Regions from separate parts of the Mesorhizobium sp. YR577 genome, predicted to be linked through region 3. Evidence: riboswitches for the same ligand, from Rfam matches in the RefSeq annotation. Region 3 holds a riboswitch; each other region holds the start of a gene.
The links. A riboswitch is a leader RNA that binds a small molecule or an ion and turns the genes downstream of it on or off. The one in region 3 is predicted to bind cobalamin.
Positions count from the first base shown of each region.

Region 1 (6,742 bases), on a different contig from region 3:
GCTGTGCGTCCGGCGAGCGTCAACCGGGTTTGGCCGGTTGTGCAGATCAGATGCTATGAGGCCGCGCCCTCGGCGGCAGTGATCAGAAGTGCGCGCAGACGCCGCAGGTCATCGGGCAGCGGCGCGCGGCGATCGAGCCGCGCCACTTCGCGGGCGGCGGCAGTGCGTATGTCGCTGCCTTGCGGCAGCCATAGCAGCCAGGACAGGAAGATCTCTTCCGGGCACGACAGGGCTAGGTCTTCGACAGACGCAGCCGAGCCGGCGGAACGCTCGATCGCGCCCGATTGCCAATGCGAACCCATGGGTCAGGCCTCGACCGTCAGCGCACCGAGCGGCTTCGAACAACAGGCGAGGATAAAGCCGTCCTCGATCTCGTGGTCGAGAATGCCGCCATTGTGGCTCATCTCGACCTCGCCCGAGACCTTCTTGATCTTGCAGGTGCCGCACAGGCCGAACTCGCATGCGGCTGATATGCGCACGCCGGAAGCGCGGGCCGTCTGCAGCACGGTCTGGCCGGAGACGCAGTCGGCATCGATATCCGACAGCGCAAAGCGGATCGGGGTGATCTGCTCGACAGGCGCGCTATCGGGCGCGGGCGTGGAGGCGTCGGAGAACGGCGCCGGAACGACTTCGACCGGAGGCGCGCCAAAGCTTTCCTGATGATAATGCGCCATGTCGAAGCCGGCAGCCTCGAGCATCTGGCGCACCGCGCGCATGAACGGGTCTGGACCGCAGCAGAAGACTTCGCGGTCGCGGAAATCGGGGGCGAGCAGCGGCAGGCGCACGGCGTCGATGCGGCCCATGTGACCGCTCCAGACCTCGCGGTTCGAGCGCTCCTCGATGAGGAAGCCGAGCGACAGGCCGGGCATGCGGCTGCCGAGCAATTCGAGCTCCTTGCGGAAGATGATCTCTTCCGGGCGGCGCGCGCAGTTGACGAAGGCGATGTCGGTCCATGGCGCGCAATCGTTCAGCCAGCGCAGCATCGACATCATCGGCGTGACGCCGGAACCGGCGGAGACGAACAGGTATTTGGCCGACGGATGGTTGTGATGGGAGAAATCGCCGGCCGGGCCGTAGGCCTTGATGTGGACGCCGGGCACCAGATTGTCGAACATCCAGCGTGTGCCGACGCTGCCGGCCTGCGCCTTGACCGTGACCGCGATGGAGAACGGCCGCGACGGGCTGGACGACAGCGTGTAGGTGCGCATCAGCGGGCCGTCTTCCAGCGGCAGTTCCAGCGTGACGAACTGCCCCGGCTGGTAGCGGAACCAGGTCTGGTTGTCCGAGCGGAAGATGAAGGTCTTCACCTCCGACGCCTCGTCGATCACGCCGATGCATTCCAGCACCTGCAGCCGGTCGTTCCACGGCACCATCTCGTCCAGATGCCGATAAAGGGAAAGTTCCGTCATCGCGTTCATCCGCTTAGTTCCGTTTGATTGACCATGAGCTTGTCCGAAAACCGGCAGCCACTTTTCGCTAACGCGGTCCTACGGTTCGGGCTCATGGTTTTAGGCCACGCTGCGCAGCGCCGGCTTTTCGCCCTCGGTCAGGCGCGGTTCGATGAAGTTGCAGTACCATTCGACGAACTGCATCACGCCGCCCTCATGCTCTTCCGAGTAAGGTCCGGGCTCGTAGGCCGGCGACTTGATGCCGAAGGCATTTTCCTCGACGATCCGGCGGTCCTGGTCGTTGGTCTCGGTCCAGACATGGGTGAGTTCGGCAAGATCGTAGTCGACGCCTTCGACCGCATCCTTGTGGACCAGCCATTTGGTGGTGACTGCCGTTTCGGTGGCCGAGATCGGCAGCACGCGGAAGGTTACGGCATGGTCGCCGAGCACGTGGTTCCACGTCGTCGGATAGTGATAGAGCAGCAGCGCGCCGATCTTGTCGGCTGTTACTGTATCCGACAGGTTCTTCTTCACCGCGCGCTTGCCGGACATGGTGTAGCTGACGGCGTCGCGCAGCAGCGGCGCACGCGTGGCGCGGTATTGGCCACCGGCATCAATGCGGAACTTGCTCGGCAGGCCGACAGCCTCGCACTTCGCCCAATGAGCAAGCATTTCCGGGTCGCTTTCGGCACCGTTGACGCCGGTGACTGTCGGAGCTTCCGGGAAGGTCTTACAAAGTTCGGGATGGTTCGCCGCGCAGTGATAGCACTCGCGGTTGTTTTCCCAGACCAGCTTCCAGTTGCCCTTCTCGATGATGGTACTTTCGAAAGCGACTTTTGCTTCGCGCAGGCGATGCGGCAGGAGATAGGGCTCGACCATCGCGCGCATCGGCGCGAAATCCGCCGGCTCCTTGGCGAGGCAGATGAAGATGTAGCCGCCGACGCTTTCGCAGGCGACAGGCTTGAGGCCGAACTGGTTCTTGTCGAAGCCTTCGGCCATCTGGCGCGCAAACAGCAGGCGGCCGTCGAGCTCATAGGTCCACTGGTGATAGGGGCAGACGAGCTTGGCCGTGGTGCCCTTTTCGGCGGTGCAGACGCGCGAGCCGCGATGGCGGCAGGAATTGTGGAAGGCGCGGATGTCGCCCTTCTGGTCGCGCACGACCAGCACGGGATAGTCGCCGATCTGCGCGGTGATATAGCTGCCGGGCTTCGGCAGTTCGCAATCATGGCCGAGGAATAGCCAGTCGCGATACCAGATCAGGTCGAGATCCAGCTTGAAATAGTCCGGATCGATGTAGAAAGCCTGCTCGAGGCTGAAGCCCTCGCGGCGGTTGCGTAACTGCCGCAGCATCTCATTGCGCGCATCCATGTCCTGTCCTCGCTATCCAAGGACTGAACTGGTGGTGATGTCAGGGGAGAAAGATTGCACGGCAACGCCCGCTGGAGCCTGTCCGCGCAAAAATCCGCCGCTTGATCGCCCACCGCGATCAGTCGAATTTACAACACTCAAGGCTGGTTTCCGGGCTCTGGAGCGGTCCTGCAGGACCCGTCACGGACACCTTCCCAAGCCATTTGCGGCTCAGTGGTCTCCCGCCGTGACATTCTCCACCACCGTTGCGGGGGCAGCGCCGGCATCAAACCGGCTTCCCAATTCTCCGGTCCGCGATCAAGCGCACCAGCACCTCAAGTGTCCCGATATAATCACCGAATCGGCGCGCACGGCGATACGAAAGCGACATGGCCCAAGCGCAAAGGCGACAGCGGAAAAATCCCCCGCTATTCCGCCGCCTCGGCACGGGGCGCCGGCACGTAATTGAGGATCGGACCGAGCCAGCGTTCGACCTCGATCACCGCCATGTCCTTGCGGGCGGCGTAGTCCTCGACCTGATCGCGCTCGACCTTGGCGACGCCGAAATAATAGCTTTCAGGGTGCGAGAGGTACATGCCCGAGACGGACGAGCCGGGCCACATCGCCATGCTTTCGGTCAGGCTGACACCAGCCTTTTTCTCGGCATCGAGCAGCCTGAACAGCGTCACCTTCTCGGTATGGTCTGGCTGCGCCGGATAGCCGGGCGCGGGACGGATGCCCTGATAGGGCTCGCCGATCAACTCGTCCGGCGCGAGGGCCTCATTCGGCGCGTAACCCCAGAATTCCTTGCGAACCTTTTCATGCATGCGTTCGGCGAAGGCTTCGGCGAAGCGGTCGGCCAGTGCCTTGACGAGGATGGAGGAATAGTCGTCGTTGGCGCGCTCGAAGCGCTCGGCGATCGCCACTTCCTCGATGCCTGCCGTGACCACGAAGCCGCCGACATAATCGGGCTTGCCGCTGTCTGCAGGGGCTACGAAATCGGACAGTGCGACGTTCGGGCGGCCGTCGCGCTTGGCAAGCTGCTGGCGCAGCGTGAAGAAGGTTGCGAGTTCCTGCGCCCTACCCTCGTCGGTGTAGAGCCGAACGTCGTCGCCGACGGCATTGGCCGGCCAGAAGCCGATGACGCCCTTTGGCGCGAACCATTTTTCGGCGATGATCTGCTTCAACATCGCCTGCGCATCCTCGAACAGCTGGCGCGCGGCCGGGCCCTGTGCCTCATCTTCCAGAATCTTCGGATAGCGGCCCTTCAGCTCCCATGTCTGGAAGAAGGGCGTCCAGTCGATATAGCGGGCGAGTTCGGCGAGGTCCCAGTTCTCGAAGGTGCGCGTGCCGAGGAAGGACGGCTTTGGTGGCTGGTAGTTCGTCCAGTCGATCCGGTGCGCATTGGCGCGCGCCTTGGCCAGCGGCAGGCGCTGCTTGTCAGCCTCGGAGCGGGCATGGGCGTCCGCCACCTTCTTGTACTCGGCACGGACATTATCGACATAGCCGGGCTTGGCGTCGGCCGACAGCAGGCTGGAAACCACGCCAACGGCACGGCTGGCGTCGGTGACATAGACGGTCTGGCCGCGCTCATAGCGCGGGTGGATTTTCACCGCAGTGTGCACGCGGCTGGTCGTCGCCCCGCCGATGAGCAGCGGGACGCTGAAGCCCTCGCGCTCCATCTCGGCAGCGACATGCACCATCTCGTCGAGCGAGGGCGTGATCAGGCCGGACAGGCCGATGATGTCGACATTCTGCTCTTTCGCTGTCTGCAGGATCTTGGTTGCCGGCACCATGACGCCGAGATCGATGATCTCGTAATTGTTGCAGGCAAGCACGACGCCGACGATGTTCTTGCCAATGTCGTGGACATCGCCCTTCACCGTCGCCATCAGGATTTTTCCGGCGCTCTCGCGGCCACTGGAGGCAATGCCGTTCTTGGCATTGGCGATCTTCTCGGCTTCCATATGCGGCAGGAGGCCGGCAACCGCCTGCTTCATGACGCGGGCCGATTTCACCACCTGCGGCAGGAACATCTTTCCTGCGCCGAACAGATCGCCAACGACATTCATGCCGGCCATCAGCGGGCCTTCGATGACGTGCAACGGCCGCTCGGCCTTCAGCCGCGCTTCGTCGGTGTCGGCGTCGATGAATTCGGTGATGCCGTTGACCAGTGCGTGGCTGATACGCTGCTCGACCGGCCATTCGCGCCAGGCGAGATCGCGCTCCTTGGCCTCCTTGCCGGCCGTGCCCTTGTAGCGCTCGGCAAGCTCCAGCAGGCGTTCGGTGCCATCCTCGCGGCGGTTGAGGACGACGTCCTCGCAGGCTTCGCGCAGTTCCGGGTCGATCGATTCGTAGACGCCGAGCTGGCCGGCATTGACGATGCCCATATCCATGCCCGCCTGGATGGCGTGATAGAGGAACACGGCGTGCATGGCCTCGCGCACCGGCTCGTTGCCGCGGAAGGAGAAGGACAGGTTCGAGACGCCGCCGGAGATATGGACATGCGGCAGCGTGTCGATGATTTCACGAGTCGCTTCGATGAAATCGACGCCGTAATTGTTGTGCTCCTCGATGCCGGTGGCGACCGCGAAGATGTTGGGGTCGAAGATGATGTCTTCCGGCGGGAAGCCGGCCTGCTCGGTGAGCAGCTTGTAGGCGCGGGTGCAGATCTCGACTTTTCTGGCTTGCGTGTCGGCCTGGCCCTGCTCGTCGAACGCCATGACGACGACCGCCGCGCCATAGGCCCGGCAAAGCTTCGCGTGATGCAGGAAAGCCTCCTCGCCTTCCTTCATCGAGATGGAATTGACCAGCGGCTTGCCCTGCACGCATTTCAGCCCGGCCTCGATCACATCCCATTTGGAACTATCGATCATCACCGGCACGCGGGCGATATCGGGTTCGGCGGCGATGAGGTTGAGATACTCGACCATCGCCTTTTGCGAATCGATCAGGCCTTCATCCATGTTGATGTCGATGATCTGCGCGCCATTGACGACCTGATCGCGCGCGACATCGAGGGCTGCGGCGTAATCTCCTGCCGTAACGAGCTTGCGGAACTTGGCCGAGCCGGTGACGTTGGTGCGCTCGCCGACATTGACGAAGGGGATTTCGTCGGTGAGCACGAAAGGCTCGAGGCCCGACAGCCGCATCTTCGGCTCGATCTCGGGCAGTGCGCGCGGTGGATATTTCTTCACGACTTCGGCGATGGCGCGGATATGCTCGGGCGTCGAGCCGCAGCAACCGCCGACGATGTTGACCAGGCCTTCGCGCGCAAAATCCTCGATCTGCGCGGCCATGAATTCCGGGCTCTCGTCATACTGGCCGAATTCGTTGGGCAGGCCGGCATTGGGATAGGCGCAGACGAAAGTGTCGGCGACATCCGAAATTTCGGACAGATGCGCGCGCATGGCGTTGGCGCCGAGCGCGCAGTTGAGCCCGATGGTGAACGGGCTGGCGTGGCGAACCGAATGCCAGAAGGCCGTCGGCGTCTGGCCCGACAAAGTGCGGCCGGAAAGGTCGGTGATGGTGCCCGAAATCATGATCGGCAGATCGATGCCCTTCTCGGCAAAGACCTCGCTGCAGGCGAAGATCGCAGCCTTGGCGTTCAGCGTGTCGAAGATGGTCTCGATCAGGATCAAATCGGCGCCGCCGTCGATCAGGCCGCGCAGCTGCTCGGCATAGGCGATGCGCAGATCGTCGAAGGTTACGGCGCGGTAGCCAGGATTGTTGACGTCCGGCGAAATCGAGGCGGTGCGGTTGGTCGGCCCGAGCGCGCCGGCGACGAAGCGGCGCTTGCCGTCTTCCTGTTCGGCGCGGATCGCCGCGCGGCGCACGAGACGCGCTCCATCACGGTTGAGATCGTAGACCATGTCCTCCATGCCGTAGTCGGCCTGGGCAATGGAGGTCGAGGAGAAGGTGTTGGTCTCGATGATGTCGGCGCCGGCGATGGCATATTTGTAGTGGATTTCCTCGATCGCTGCCGGCTGCGACAGGATCAGAAGGTC
Region 1 covers NZ_FPBI01000014.1:63,761-70,502, reverse strand. Annotated here, with positions in the region: gene BM413_RS20440 (hypothetical protein) at 54-302, opposite strand; gene BM413_RS20435 (FAD-binding oxidoreductase) at 306-1,409, opposite strand; gene BM413_RS20430 (aromatic ring-hydroxylating oxygenase subunit alpha) at 1,509-2,756, opposite strand; cobalamin riboswitch at 2,880-3,088, opposite strand; gene metH (methionine synthase) at 3,164-6,742, opposite strand, start outside.
Region 1: another riboswitch for cobalamin. It lies ahead of BM413_RS20430 (aromatic ring-hydroxylating oxygenase subunit alpha); the one in region 3 lies ahead of BM413_RS30155 (ribonucleoside-diphosphate reductase subunit alpha).

Region 2 (6,742 bases), on a different contig from region 3:
GGAAAACAGGATGCCGTAGAGATCGTAGGCTTCGCGCTCGAACCAGTCCGCGCCGGGATAGACGCCCGTCAGCGAAGGAACCGGCGTATCCTCGTCGGTCATCACCTTGAGGCGGATGCGCAGGTTCTGGCGCGGCGACAGAAGATGATAGACGACGTCGAAACGCTTCAGACGCGCCGGGTAATCGGCACCGCAAACGTCGATCATCGAGATGAACTGGCACTGCACGTCGTTGCGCAGGAAGCTGGCGACGCTGACGATATCGCCGGCTTCGAGAGAAAGCGTCAACTCGCCATAAGCGATGACAGCTTCACCGATCTTTCCGTCCAGCTTTTCGGCCAGATAGGCCGCAAGGTCCTTGAGGGCTTCACTCATCGAAAATCACCGTTCGATCGTGCCGGTGCGGCGAATCTTCTTCTGGAGGAGAAGAATGCCGTAGAGCAGCGCTTCCGCGGTCGGCGGGCAGCCGGGTACATAGATGTCCACCGGCACCACGCGGTCGCAACCGCGCACGACCGAATAGGAATAGTGGTAATAGCCGCCGCCATTGGCGCAGGAGCCCATGGAAATGACGTAACGCGGCTCGGGCATCTGGTCGTAGACCTTGCGCAGCGCGGGAGCCATCTTGTTGGTCAGCGTGCCGGCAACGATCATCACGTCCGACTGGCGCGGAGAAGCGCGCGGCGCGATGCCGAAGCGCTCGGCGTCGTAGCGCGGCATGGAGATGTGCATCATCTCGACGGCGCAGCAGGCGAGACCGAAGGTCATCCACATCAGCGAGCCGGTGCGCGCCCAGGTGATCAGCGCCTCCGACGAGGTGACGATGAAGCCCTTGTCGGAAAGCTCGTTGTTGATGTCCATCACGAACGGATCATCGGCGCCGATCGGCTTGCCGGTGTTCGGATCGAGAATGCCCTTGGGCTTGGCAGCGACCATTGTGGGAGACATGTCGTTCAATCCCATTCCAGCGCTCCTTTTTTCCATTCGTAGATGAAGCCGATGGTGAGCACCGCCAGGAAGACCATCATCGACCAGAAGCCGAGCATGCCGATCTTGCCGAAGGAAACCGCCCACGGAAACAGGAAGGCCACTTCAAGGTCGAAGATGATGAAGAGAATGGAAACCAGATAAAAGCGGATGTCGAACTTCATGCGCGCATCGTCGAACGAATTGAAGCCGCACTCATAGGCCGACAGCTTTTCCGGATCCGGATTTCGGTAGGCCACGAGGAAGGGCGCTGCGATCAGCGCCAGCCCGACCACGAGGGCCACGCCGATGAAAATGACGATGGGAAGATATGAACTTAAGAGCGCGCTCATGCTCCGACTTTCCGTTGGTGGCCGATCGGCCTGAATTATAGCATTGAGTCGAACCGCCAGACCGCGACAGATTGCCTACGAAGGCCGCGGCGAGAAACTATGCTGCAACGCGGCGAGGGTTAGCGCAGGCAATCGGGGGACGCAAGTCAAACCTTGGCGAAAGCATGGCTACGCCAATCGCTTTTCCGCGATTTGCGTTGCACAAGGCGCATTTGATTTCCTTACCTTTTTACTCCACTTTTTATCCTGACACAATTCCCGTCGCAGGCCTGCTAGGCTGAACTCCACATTTCGATTCCAGTTGACGCAAAGACACCCGCCTCATGCATATCCGGACGGCCGAAGAATGAAGGAAACGATCCCGCTTGCCATGGCGCGACGCATCGCGCTCGCCGCCCAGGGTTTTGCCGATCCACGACCGACAGGGACCATCGACCGGCGACATCTCAACAAGGTGCTTTCGCGCATAGGCTTGCTGCAGATCGATTCCGTCAGTGCGGTGGTGCGGGCGCATTACATGCCGCTGTTCTCGCGGCTTGGCCCCTACCCGCGCGCGTTACTCGACAACGCTGCCACATCACGAAAACGTGCGCTCTTTGAATACTGGGCGCATGAGGCATCATTCCTTCCGGTCGAAACCTATCCGCTGATGCGCTGGCGCATGGAGCGCGCAGGCCGCCACGAGGAAATGTACACCGGGCTGGCGAAATGGGCGCGGGAGAATGAAGGCCTGATCGATGAGATTTATCAGGAAGTCCGCAACCGAGGCCCGATCGCGGCTTCCGACATCGATGGCGCCAAGGGCTCGGGCGGCTGGTGGGGCTGGAGCGACGAGAAACACGCTTTCGAATGGCTGTTCTGGGCCGGGCGGATCACAACATCTTCGCGCCGTGGCTTCGAGCGTCTTTATGACCTGCCCGAGCGCGTCCTGCCCGCCTCCATATATAATGCGCCCATTCCGTCGGCTCCCGACGCGCATCGCGACTTGCTGCGCATTTCGGCTCGCGCGCTCGGCATCGCCACCTACAGCGACCTGCGCGACTATTTCCGCCTTTCGCCCGCCGACATGAAGGGCCGCATCGAGGAGCTCGTCGAATCGGGCGAGCTTCTGCCCATCAGGGTCAAAGGCTGGACCCATCAGGCCTGGCTTCATGCCGGTGCCCGCATCCCCCGCAAGGTCGAGGCCCGCGCCCTCCTCGCCCCCTTCGACCCGCTGGTCTGGGAACGCGCCCGCACGGAGCGCCTGTTCAATTTCCGCTACCGCATCGAGATCTACACGCCCGCCGAAAAGCGGCAGTATGGCTATTATGTCCTGCCCTTCCTGCTCGGCGACGCGATTGTGGCGCGCATCGATGTGAAGGCGGACCGACCGGGCCGTGTCCTGCGCGTGCTCGCTGCCTATGCCGAACCGGGCGCGCCGGACCACACTGCCGCAGCTCTCATCGAAGAACTGCGCCTGATGATGTCCTGGCTCGAACTCGATCGCATCGAGATATCGCCCGCCGGAGACCTCGCCCCGGCGTTGGCCGACATAATCGCGTCGTAACCACGCGTTGACAGCGCAAGGCACCACCGCCTAAATTCGCCCGCGACGGTCCCCTCTCCGCAAAGGGAGGGGCTAAGAGGGAATGCGGTGCCGGGCGAACATGCCCAAGTCCGCAGCTGTCCCCGCAACTGTAAGCGGATAGCCGAAGGCCGACAGCCACTGGGATTTTTCCCGGGAAGGCGGCATGAAGCGACGACCCGCGAGCCAGGAGACCTGCCGTCAGACGAAAAATCCGACCGCCTGGCGGGTGTCCCGGGCAAGGAGCATGATTCTGTGAAAGCCGACGGCAATCCTATCCAACTGGTCGAGGACGCCCATGATTTGGGTGCGCCCGGCGTAACGATTCTCGTCTGCTCCTCCTGTCGCGACGAAACCGGCTCGGATGCCCGGCCCCGCGCCGGCGAGCATCTAGCCCAAGGTGCGATTCGCGCCGCAGCGCCCGAGAACATCGCCGTCAGGCAGGTCGAATGCCTCGGCAACTGCAAGCGTCGTCTGAGCGCTGCCCTGCTGCGCGACGGCTCGTGGAGCTACGTCTTCGGCGACCTCACGACCGAAAGCGGACCCGACCTGATCACCGGCGCAAAGCTTTTCGCGACCTCGACCGACGGCATCCTGCCGTGGCGCGGCCGCCCCGACAGCCTCAAGCGCGGCCTCGTCGCGCGCATCCCTCCCCTCGATCTCCTGAAGGACAATTCATGACCGCTTCCGCCGCCCGCGTTCCCTGCACCGTCGTCACCGGCTTTCTCGGCGCCGGAAAGACTACGCTGATCCGCCACATCCTCGAAAACGCCAATGGCCGCCGGCTGGCCCTGATCGTCAACGAATTCGGCGATATCGGCATCGATGGCGAAATCCTCAAAGGCTGCGGCGTGGATGCCTGCCCGGAGGAAAACATCGTCGAACTGGCCAATGGCTGCCTGTGCTGCACCGTCGCCGACGATTTCGTGCCGGCGCTGGACCAGATCCTGGCGCTGGAGCCAAAGGTTGATCACATCATCATCGAGACCTCCGGCCTGGCGCTGCCCAAGCCGCTGGTGCAGGCCTTCCAATGGCCGAGCGTGAAGAGCCGCGTGACCGTCGATGGCGTCGTCGCCGTGGTGGACGGCCCGGCACTGGCCGCTGGCAAGGTCGCATCCGACCTCGATGCTCTGCAGGCGCAGCGCCAGGAAGACGATTCGCTCGATCATGACGATCCGGTCGAGGAAGTGTTCGAGGATCAGGTAGCCTGCGCCGATCTTATTATTCTGTCGAAGAGCGATCTGCTCGACGCCGCCGGCAGCGCCCGCGCCAACGCGATCATCAGCGAGCATCTGTCGCGTGCCGTGAAAATTGTCCCGACCGCGCAGGGCAAGGTCGATCCCTCGGTGCTGCTCGGCCTCGGTTTGGCCGTCGAGGACGACATCGAGAACCGCAAGACCCATCATGACGACGAACTCGACCACGAGCACGACGATTTTGACTCCTTCATCATCGAGCTTCCGGCGATCTCCGATCCCGACGCGCTGGCCAAGCGCGTGGCGACAGCTGCCGAACAAGAAAACGTGCTGCGCGTGAAGGGCTTTGTCGATGTCGGCGGCAAGCCGATGCGGCTTCTGGTCCAGGCCGTCGGCCCACGCGTCAACCACTATTACGACCGCGCCTGGACGGCTGCCGACGACCGCCGCTCGCGTCTCGTCGTCATCGGCCTGAAGGGGCTGAATCGCGCCGCGATCGAGCGCATACTGGTTAGCTGACCAACAGCGTGCCGCCATGCACATACTGACCACGACATCCGCCTCGCTCGACGATCTGGTCGAGCCGGTCGATCTGCGGCAAGCGCCGGCGGATATTGTGGCGCTGTCCTTCACCGACAGCGATCTGGCCGGGCTGGCTGCAGCATGGAAACAGGAAGCCGAAACGCTGCCCTCGATGCGATTGGCCGCCCTTCGCGACCTGCGCCACCCGATGTCGGTCGATCTGTGGATCGATCACACCGCCAGCCGGGCCAAGGTCATTCTGGTGCGCATCCTCGGCGGCTATGATTGGTGGCGCTATGGTTGCGACCGGCTCGCCGCAATGTGCCGCGAGAAGAATATCCATCTGGCGCTGCTTCCCGGCGAAAGCCACGACGAAGACCTCCGGCTGATCGAATGCTCGACCCTGCCGCGCGATCAACTCGACGGGCTGCTCGCCTATTTCCGTGAGGGCGGACCTGAGAATATGCGCGGGCTGGTGCGGCGGCTGGCGGGGCTGGCCGGCGGAGAAGGCGCACAAACAGCGCCGGTTACGGTGCCGAAGGCGGGGTTTTACGATCCCGGTAAAGGGGTGGTTGAGACAGCGGAGCACTTGGCCTCCTTCTCCCCGTTCACGGGGAGAAGGTCCCGGCAGGGGGATGAGGGGCGGGAGCCCACGTCTCCTGAGTCTGAGCCGCCCCTCATCCACCCCTTCGGGGCACCTTCTCCCCGTGAACGGGGAGAAGGAAGTGCAGGTGCAGCCCCCATCATCCCCATCCTGTTCTACCGCTCGATGCTGCTCGCCGCCGATGTCGCGCCGATCGACGCGCTGGTCGAGGCGTTGCGCCGACATGGCATGAACCCCGTTCCGATCTTCGTTTCCAGCCTGAAGGACATGGCCTCCCTCGCCTTCGTCGAAAACGCGCTGGCAGACCTGAAACCCGCCGCGATCATCACCGCAACCGCCTTCGCCTCCGGCGCTGAGCCCGGCAGCGAAACGCTGTTCGACCGCGCCGGCGTGCCGGTATTCCAGGTTATCGTCGCAACCACGCGCCGCGACGCCTGGGCCACGAACCAGCGCGGCCTCGCCCCCGCCGATCTCGCCATGCATGTGGTCATGCCAGAACTCGACGGCCGCATCCTTGCCGGCGCGATTTCGTTCAAGGCAGAAATCGAAGTCGACGCAGCCTTGGCCTTCAAAGGTCTAGCCAACCGCCCCGAGCCGGACCGCGTCGAGCAGGTGGCAAGCCGCGTCGCGGCCTTCATCCGCCTCCAGCGCGAACCGCGCGCGACGCGCAAGCTCGCCATTCTCATTCCCGATTATCCAAGCGCGCCCGGCCGCACCGGCTATGCCGTCGGCCTCGATGTGCCCTCCAGTGTTCTCGCCATGCTGCATGACCTGAAGCAACAGGGCTATGCTGTTGAAGGGATTCCCGAATCGCCGCGCGAACTATTGGGCTTGCTGGAGCACGGCGATAATGGGCTGAGCTTAGAAGATTATCTTGTCTTCGCGAATGACCTGCTTGCTGAAGCGCAAGACACGGTGGAAGACGCATGGGGCAAGCCGAATGTGGAAACCTTCCCCTTCAGCGCCGCAACCTTCGGCAACATCACCGTAGCCCTCGCCCCGGATCGCGGACGCTCGGCCGATCGCCGCGCCGACTACCACGACCCGACGCTGCCACCCCGCCACGAACTGCTCGCCTTCGGCCTGTGGCTGCGCAAGAAACTCGGCTGCCACGCGCTGGTCCATGTCGGTGCGCATGGCACGCTGGAATGGCTGCCCGGCAAGACCGTGGCGCTGAGCAGCGCCTGCTTTCCCGAAATCGTCACCGGCAGCTTGCCCGTCATATATCCCTTCATCGTCAGCAATCCCGGCGAGGCAGCGCAGGCCAAGCGGCGCATTTCGGCGGTCACGCTCGGCCATCTGCCGCCGCCGCTCGCCCACGCAGGCCTCGACGAAAACCAGCAGATGCTGGAGCGGCTGGTCGACGAATATGCACAGGCCGACGGTCTCGACCGCCGCCGCCGCGACCGGCTAGCCAAGCTGATCGTCGAGACAGCCGCAAAATCGGGCCTTGCCCATGAAGCCGGCGTTGCCAGCACAGACGCTCCCGACGAAGCGCTGCGCCGCATCGACGCCTGGCTCTGCGATCTGAAGGATT
Region 2 covers NZ_FPBI01000010.1:181,374-188,115, reverse strand. Annotated here, with positions in the region: gene BM413_RS16460 (NADH-quinone oxidoreductase subunit C) at 1-375, opposite strand, end outside; gene BM413_RS16455 (NuoB/complex I 20 kDa subunit family protein) at 382-963, opposite strand; gene BM413_RS16450 (NADH-quinone oxidoreductase subunit A) at 954-1,319, opposite strand; gene BM413_RS16445 (winged helix-turn-helix domain-containing protein) at 1,666-2,865, shown strand; cobalamin riboswitch at 2,895-3,101, shown strand; gene BM413_RS16440 (DUF1636 family protein) at 3,139-3,564, shown strand; gene cobW (cobalamin biosynthesis protein CobW) at 3,561-4,598, shown strand; gene cobN (cobaltochelatase subunit CobN) at 4,615-6,742, shown strand, end outside.
Region 2: another riboswitch for cobalamin. It lies ahead of BM413_RS16440 (DUF1636 family protein); the one in region 3 lies ahead of BM413_RS30155 (ribonucleoside-diphosphate reductase subunit alpha).

Region 3 (6,742 bases):
GAATTTGCCGTCATGGGAGATGGTGATGCCGCGCGGGCGCTGGCCGACATTGACGGTCTTGACCACTTCCATCGTCGTGGAATCGACGACGCTCATCGTGTTGTCCTTCTCGTTGGAGACATAGACCATGTAGGCCCAGGCCGGCGAGGCCACGCAACCTGCAGCCAAGGTCGCGGCCAGCAATGCCAATCGTCTTCCCATTCAAAACTCCTCCCGACTGATTGTTTGAAGATCAGAATGCCGTGATCCTGCGTGGTATCGACCGGTCGACAGCAGTTTCTGTGCTGAAATGTCGGCAAGCAGATAATGATTGCCCCTGGCGACGGTGTCGTTGAACAGAGCAACGGCATCCACATCCGGCTCGGCCTTGGATTGCTGCGCCGCCGCGCTGCCGAGAGAAATGCAGAACAGCGCGCTTAAGGACGCGAGGATATCAGGCACGAAGTCTTTCATGAGACATGTATCACTCTTCGCGCTGCGGCAAAAAATGACCGAACTCAACGCGCTAAGGAGGTGCCCAATTTGTCAATTCCGCACTTGCCGGGTGTCCGGAATTTGACGGTTAGGGGCCGCCTTCCGGACACCGCGCACAAGATCAAAGTGCGTCGCCTGCTTCCAAGCACTCTCACGTTACGGAGACCAGCCTGTGCTGGCTATGGCAGTTGTTCTCGATTTGATTGCCAAAAGTGCCCGAGACGGTTTCCTGTCTTGCACGTATGCTGCGGTTGGAATCCGGCCATGTCCGGGAAGGAAGAGTGAGGGAAATCGGGGATCGCCTGTAATCGCCTTGCTGGAGGAAAGCCACCTGTGCAAGGTTTGATGCAGTTCGACGGCCAGAACGAACCCGCGTTACGCGCCAATTCTGGGAAGTTTGGAGAATTCCGATCGAATGATAGGGTAAGCGATGGCCGACAGCACTTTTGAGCAGGCAGCGGATCGGATAACCCACGGTGGCGTAACGGACGGGTGGTCATACCGCCCGTGGCAGAGGCTATCGATCCGCTGGCAGATACTTTCAGCCATCATTCTCGTAAGTCTCGTAGCAGCGATCACCGCTGCCATTCTCATCGTTTACAACGCCAAGCGGGCAACCGAGGTTGAGGTGGCAGCGGCCCTGGAACTCGCGGAACGTCTGGTGCGCGAGGTTCTCGAACATCCGCAAGGCGCAGACTCAGAGGTCTTGCAGCTTGCGGATATTCCGTTGCGGATAGGCAATCTGCGTCACGTGCGAATACTTGTAACCAATGCCGACGGCGGCCGGGCCGCACTTCTGCCGATGGCAGCCAGCAACGCAGTCGTCGGCGATCAAGTCGCCGTGCCGCGGTGGTTTACGTCGATTGTCCGCGTCGAGGACGTTCGCCGCGAGATGCAGGTCGTTTCCGGCGGCCGTCACATCGGCTCGGTTATCATTGTCGGGCACGCATCGGACGAGATCGGCGAAGTCTGGCAGGACACCCGGTCTCTCGGTCTTGTAGCGCTCGTACTCGGCCTGATCGTGTTGGGGATACTCTACCTTGCGCTTGGGCGCGTGCTTCACCCACTGACAAATCTGGCGAATGGCCTGCGTGAACTCGAGAAGGGGCAGTTTCGACATCGCCTCTCGCGCCCAAACGTGCAGGAACTGGCTGATATTACCGATCGTTTCAACGCGCTCGCCAATCGGCTCGGTGCCGCGAAGGTCGACAATGAGCACCTGAATCATCAGCTGGTTACGGTCCAGGACGATGAGCGCCGGCAGGTCGCCACCGAGCTCCACGACGAACTGGGCCCTTGCCTGTTCGGCATCAAAGCCAACGTCGCTTCCCTGGAACGCCTCGCAGGAAGCCTGCCGGACAATGTGGCGGGGCAGGTGAGGGAACGTACGGCGACGATCGATGAGATTGCCGACAAGATTCAGACCATGAACCGCAGCCTTCTCAACAAGCTCCGCCCTATGGCACTCAATCATCTTCCGCTTGCCGAAGTGATTGCCGGTTTGCTGGCCGAGTTCCAACGGCATGGACCGACGCCGAAGATCTCCCTTGCCGTCGGCCGCCTTGCCGACAGATATGATGATCCGGTCAACATCACGATCCACCGATGCATTCAAGAGGGAATCACCAATGTCCTTCGGCATGCTGAAGCACGGAGCATAGACGTCGCATTGGGCGAGCAGCCGGCCACCAGTCAAGAGAGCGAGCATCCGGGGCATCGCACTGTGCTGCAACTTTCGATCAAGGATGATGGGCGCGGCTTTGCGCCGGGAACGGCCCGTGGTCTCGGGTTGACCGGTATGGAAGAGCGCGTGCGTGCACTTGTCGGAAATTTTTCGATCACGAACCAACCCGGTGCTGGAACCCGTCTCGAAATTTCCATCCCGCTCAATCAGCAGCAATCCACACGCGGCCAGAACGGTACTCGGGTAGGACAGCCATGACGCAGGTTCTCATCATCGATGATCATCCGATTGTGTTGCAGGGATGCCGGCGCATTCTGCAGGATGCGGGAGTTCACGAGATGTTGGAGGCCGACAGTGTCGTTGCCGGCTACCGCCTTTACCGACGCAAGCACCCGGATGTCGTCGTCATTGACCTCGCCCTGCAGGGCGGCGGGCTTGGCGGCCTCGATCTGATCAGACGCATGCGACTTCACGACACCCGCACGCCAATTCTTGTCTTCAGCATGCATAGCGACCCCGTCATCGTGAGCCGTGCACTAAAGGCTGGCGCTACCGGATATGTATTGAAGGATGCCGGTCCTCGCGACTTTCTTGAAGCATTTGAGTCAGTGCGCGCCAGAAAACCCTATCTTGGTCATCAAATGGCTCTGCAGGTGGCGCTCATCGGAACGCCGGGGCGCAGCCGCGGCTTGCTCGCAGAGGCAACGCCACGAGAGTTGCAGACGCTTGCCCTGCTGGCAGAAGGCAAGCCTTACGCGGAAATCGCCGATGATCTCGGCGTCAGCTATAAAACGGTTGTGAATATGAGTTCACAGCTCAAAATCAAGCTCGGCGCTCGCAATCTTCCCGAGTTGATTCGTATGGCTGTTCAATACGTCTCTTCGTCTTCCGACCGTCCGGTGGCCAGCTCTCTGCGATAACTGGCCAATCCATTCCAATGCATGTGTTCCGGCCATAGGTGATCGTGTCGAATTTATCCGTGCTATCCGAATACAAGCTGTTGACGTCTACTGTGTCGTTGGCACAGTATGTAGATATCGTGGTTCTTTCGAGTCTGTTCGGGCTTGAGAGCTAAGAGGGAAGCCGGTGCGCGATATCGCAATGCCGGCGCTGCCCCCGCAACTGTAAGCAGTGAGCTTAAGTCGAGTAACGCCACTGGCGCCAAGGCGCTGGGAAGGCCGACGGAAGCGACGACCTGCGAGCCACGAGACCTGCCGCGATAGATTTTGAACGTCCACGGGCGGGGTGTCCCGGTGGTGCGCTTGCTTCGTGCGGCTTGCGTCGCACGGTCTATCGGAATGCGTCCGCAGTTATCCCCGTCTTGCAACACTACGGGGATTTAAGATGCCGGCGACTTCGACAGTTCAGACCAACGGGACCGACAGGGTTCCATCCACTTTCACCGAGATGGGAGATCGGCAGACCGAGCCCGGTTATCGCGTCATTCGCCGCAACGGCGCGGTGACGCCGTTCGACGCCTCCAAGATCACCGTTGCGCTGACCAAGGCGTTTCTCGCCGTCGAAGGTTCGGTCGCGGCAGGCTCGCGGCGCGTCCACGATGTCGTGGAAGAACTGGCGTCGCACGTCGTGTATGCGCTGACGCGGCGCGCCGATGCTGGCCGCACCTTTCATATCGAGGAAATTCAGGATCAGGTCGAACTGGCGCTGATGCGAAGCGAGCACCACAGGATAGCGCGCGCCTATGTACTCTATCGCGAGGAGCGGGCGCGTGAGCGGGCGCTTGCGAAGGCAGCTACGACCGAGATTGCCGCACCTTCGCTGAAGGTGAGGGCCGATGACGGCAGCCTTGTTCCGTTCGACAAGGCGCGGCTTGCCCGCATCGTCGAGGAAGCCTGTGAAGGGCTGGATGCGGTTTCGTCCGATCTGATCCTCGGCGAGACGGGGCGCAATCTCTATGATGGCATCACGCTGGACGAGCTTTCGCTTGCGCCGATCCTGGCCGCGCGCACGCTGTCGAGACCGAACCGAATTATGCGCTGGTCAGCGCGCGTCTGCTGCTCGACCGGTTGCGGCGTGAGGCGCTGACCTTCGTCACGGGTCGGACCGAGCAGGCGACGCAAAGCCAGATGGGTGAACGCTACGCTTCCTATTTCCCGGAGTACATTGCGACCGGCATCAAGGCTGAGCTGATCGATCCGGAACTCGGCCGCTTCGATCTCGCTCGTCTTGGTTCTGCACTGAAGCCCGAACGCGACCTGCAATTCCAGTATCTTGGCCTCCAGACGCTCTATGACCGCTATTTCCTGCACACCAAAGGCAAGCGGTTCGAACTGCCGCAGGCTTTCTTCATGCGCGTCGCGATGGGATTGGCCTCACGCGAGATCGACCGCGAGGCCCGCGCGATCGAATTCTACAACCTTCTGTCGTCCTTCGATTTCATGGCCTCGACGCCGACGCTGTTCAACTCCGGCACGCTGCGGCCGCAGCTTTCCTCCTGCTTCCTGACCACCGTTGCGGACGATCTCGACGGCATTTTCAAGGCGGTGAAGGACAATGCGCTGCTGGCCAAATATTGCGGCGGTCTCGGCAATGACTGGGCCCCGGTGCGCGGGCTCGGCGCGCATATCAAGGGCACCAATGGTGAAAGCCAGGGCGTGGTGCCGTTCCTCAAGGTGGTGAACGACACGGCGATTGCCGTCAACCAGGGCGGCAAGCGCAAGGGTGCGGTCTGCGCCTATCTCGAGACGTGCATGTCGACATCGAGGAGTTTTTGGACCTGCGCAAGAACACCGGCGACGACCGCCGCCGCACGCATGACATGAACACCGCCAACTGGGTGCCGGACCTGTTCATGCAGCGCGTTGAGACTGATGGCGAGTGGACGCTGTTTTCGCCCGACGAGACGCCGGATCTGCACGATTTCTACGGCTCGGCTTTCAAGACGGCCTATGAGGTTTATGAAGCGAAGGCTGCTGCCGGCGGCATCAAGGTATTCAGAAAGGTCCGCGCGCTCGATCTCTGGCGCAAGATGCTGACCATGCTGTTCGAGACCGGGCATCCATGGATCACGTTCAAGGACCCTTGCAATATCCGCTCGCCGCCGGGCCATATCGGCGTCGTGCATTCGTCCAATCTCTGCACAGAGATCACACTCAATACGCCGAAGGACGAGGTCGCGGTCTGCAATCTCGGCTCCGTCAATCTGATCAATCATCTGACTGTGAGTGGCCTCGACCTCGACCGGTTGGCGCGCACGGTAAAGACCGTCATGCGCATGCTCGACAATGTCATCGACATCAATTTCTACACGATCCCCGAGGCGCGCCGTTCGAACCTGCAGCATCGGCCCGTCGGGCTTGGGCTGATGGGCTTTCACGATGCGCTGCAGGCGCTGAAGATCGCCTACGCTTCCGACGAGGCCGTGGCATTCGCCGATATCAGCATGGAAGCGGTCAGCTACAACGCGATCTCGGCGTCCTGCGATCTTGCCGCCGAGCGCGGTCGCTATCCGAGTTTTGCCGGTTCGCTGTGGTCGAAGGGCGTTCTGCCGATCGATTCCATCGACCTTCTGGCGCAGGCGCGTGGTGGCAAGGTCGATATGGACCCGTTCACTGACGCTCGACTGGGAGAGCCTGCGCAAGCGCGTGAAGAAAAACGGCATGCGCAATTCCAACACTATGGCGATCGCGCCGACGGCGACGATCTCCAACATCTGCGGCGTGTCGCAGTCGATCGTGCCGGCCTACCAGAACCTGTTCGTCAAATCGAACATGTCCGGCGATTTTACCGTGGTGAATGCAGCACTTATGCATGACCTGAAGGCGAGGGGGCTGTGGGACGAGGTGATGGTTTCCGATCTCAAATATTTCGACGGCTCGGTCGGGCAGATCGACCAGGCGCAGTCGCTCAACCTCTACATTGCCAATCCCAGCGGCAAGAAGCTCGACGCGCTCTACCGTTGGCCTGGAACAAGGGGTTGAAGACTACCTACTACCTGCGTTCGCGCTCGGCCTTGCATGTCGAGAAATCGACGCTGAAGGGCACCAACGGCAAGCTCAACGCGGTCTCCGCGGTCTCCGCGGTCAGCGTGGCTGCGGCACCCATCGTCGTCAATGCCGACGCCGCATGGGGCAAGGCCTGTGCCATCGACGATCCCGAATTTGAAGCGTGCCAGTAGGCTAAAGCTGATCGCGTAGCCCGACGCCGCCCCTCATCCGACCCTTCGGGCCACCTTCTCCCCGTGAACGGGGAGAAGGAAGAAAAGCGGCAAGGTTGCTGCCAGGCATCCTCTCCCCGTCACTATACGGGGAGAGGATGCCGGCAGGCAGGTGAGGGGCAGCGCCGGCCATGCAGAATAATCGTTGAGGAGAACAACAAAATGCTCGACTGGTCCGAATCAAAAACCACATCCGCTGTCTCGCTTCTCGCCGGCAATGCGCCTCTCACTGATGCTACCGGCCTCGGCGAGATCGAGCGTGGCGGCAGCCGCGTGCGCGTCGACGACAAGCGGATGATCAATGCGCGTGCGGACGTCAATCAACTTCTGCCGCTGAAGTATCGCTGGGCCTGAGAAAAATACCTCAACGGCTGCAACAATCACTGGATGCCGACCGAGTTTCCATG
Region 3 covers NZ_FPBI01000037.1:35,244-41,985, reverse strand. Annotated here, with positions in the region: gene BM413_RS30175 (YVTN family beta-propeller repeat protein) at 1-201, opposite strand, end outside; gene BM413_RS30170 (hypothetical protein) at 202-453, opposite strand; gene BM413_RS30165 (histidine kinase) at 905-2,416, shown strand; gene BM413_RS30160 (response regulator transcription factor) at 2,413-3,078, shown strand; cobalamin riboswitch at 3,182-3,392, shown strand; partial or broken gene BM413_RS30155 (ribonucleoside-diphosphate reductase subunit alpha) at 3,566-6,296, shown strand; partial or broken gene BM413_RS30150 (ribonucleotide-diphosphate reductase subunit beta) at 6,498-6,742, shown strand, end outside.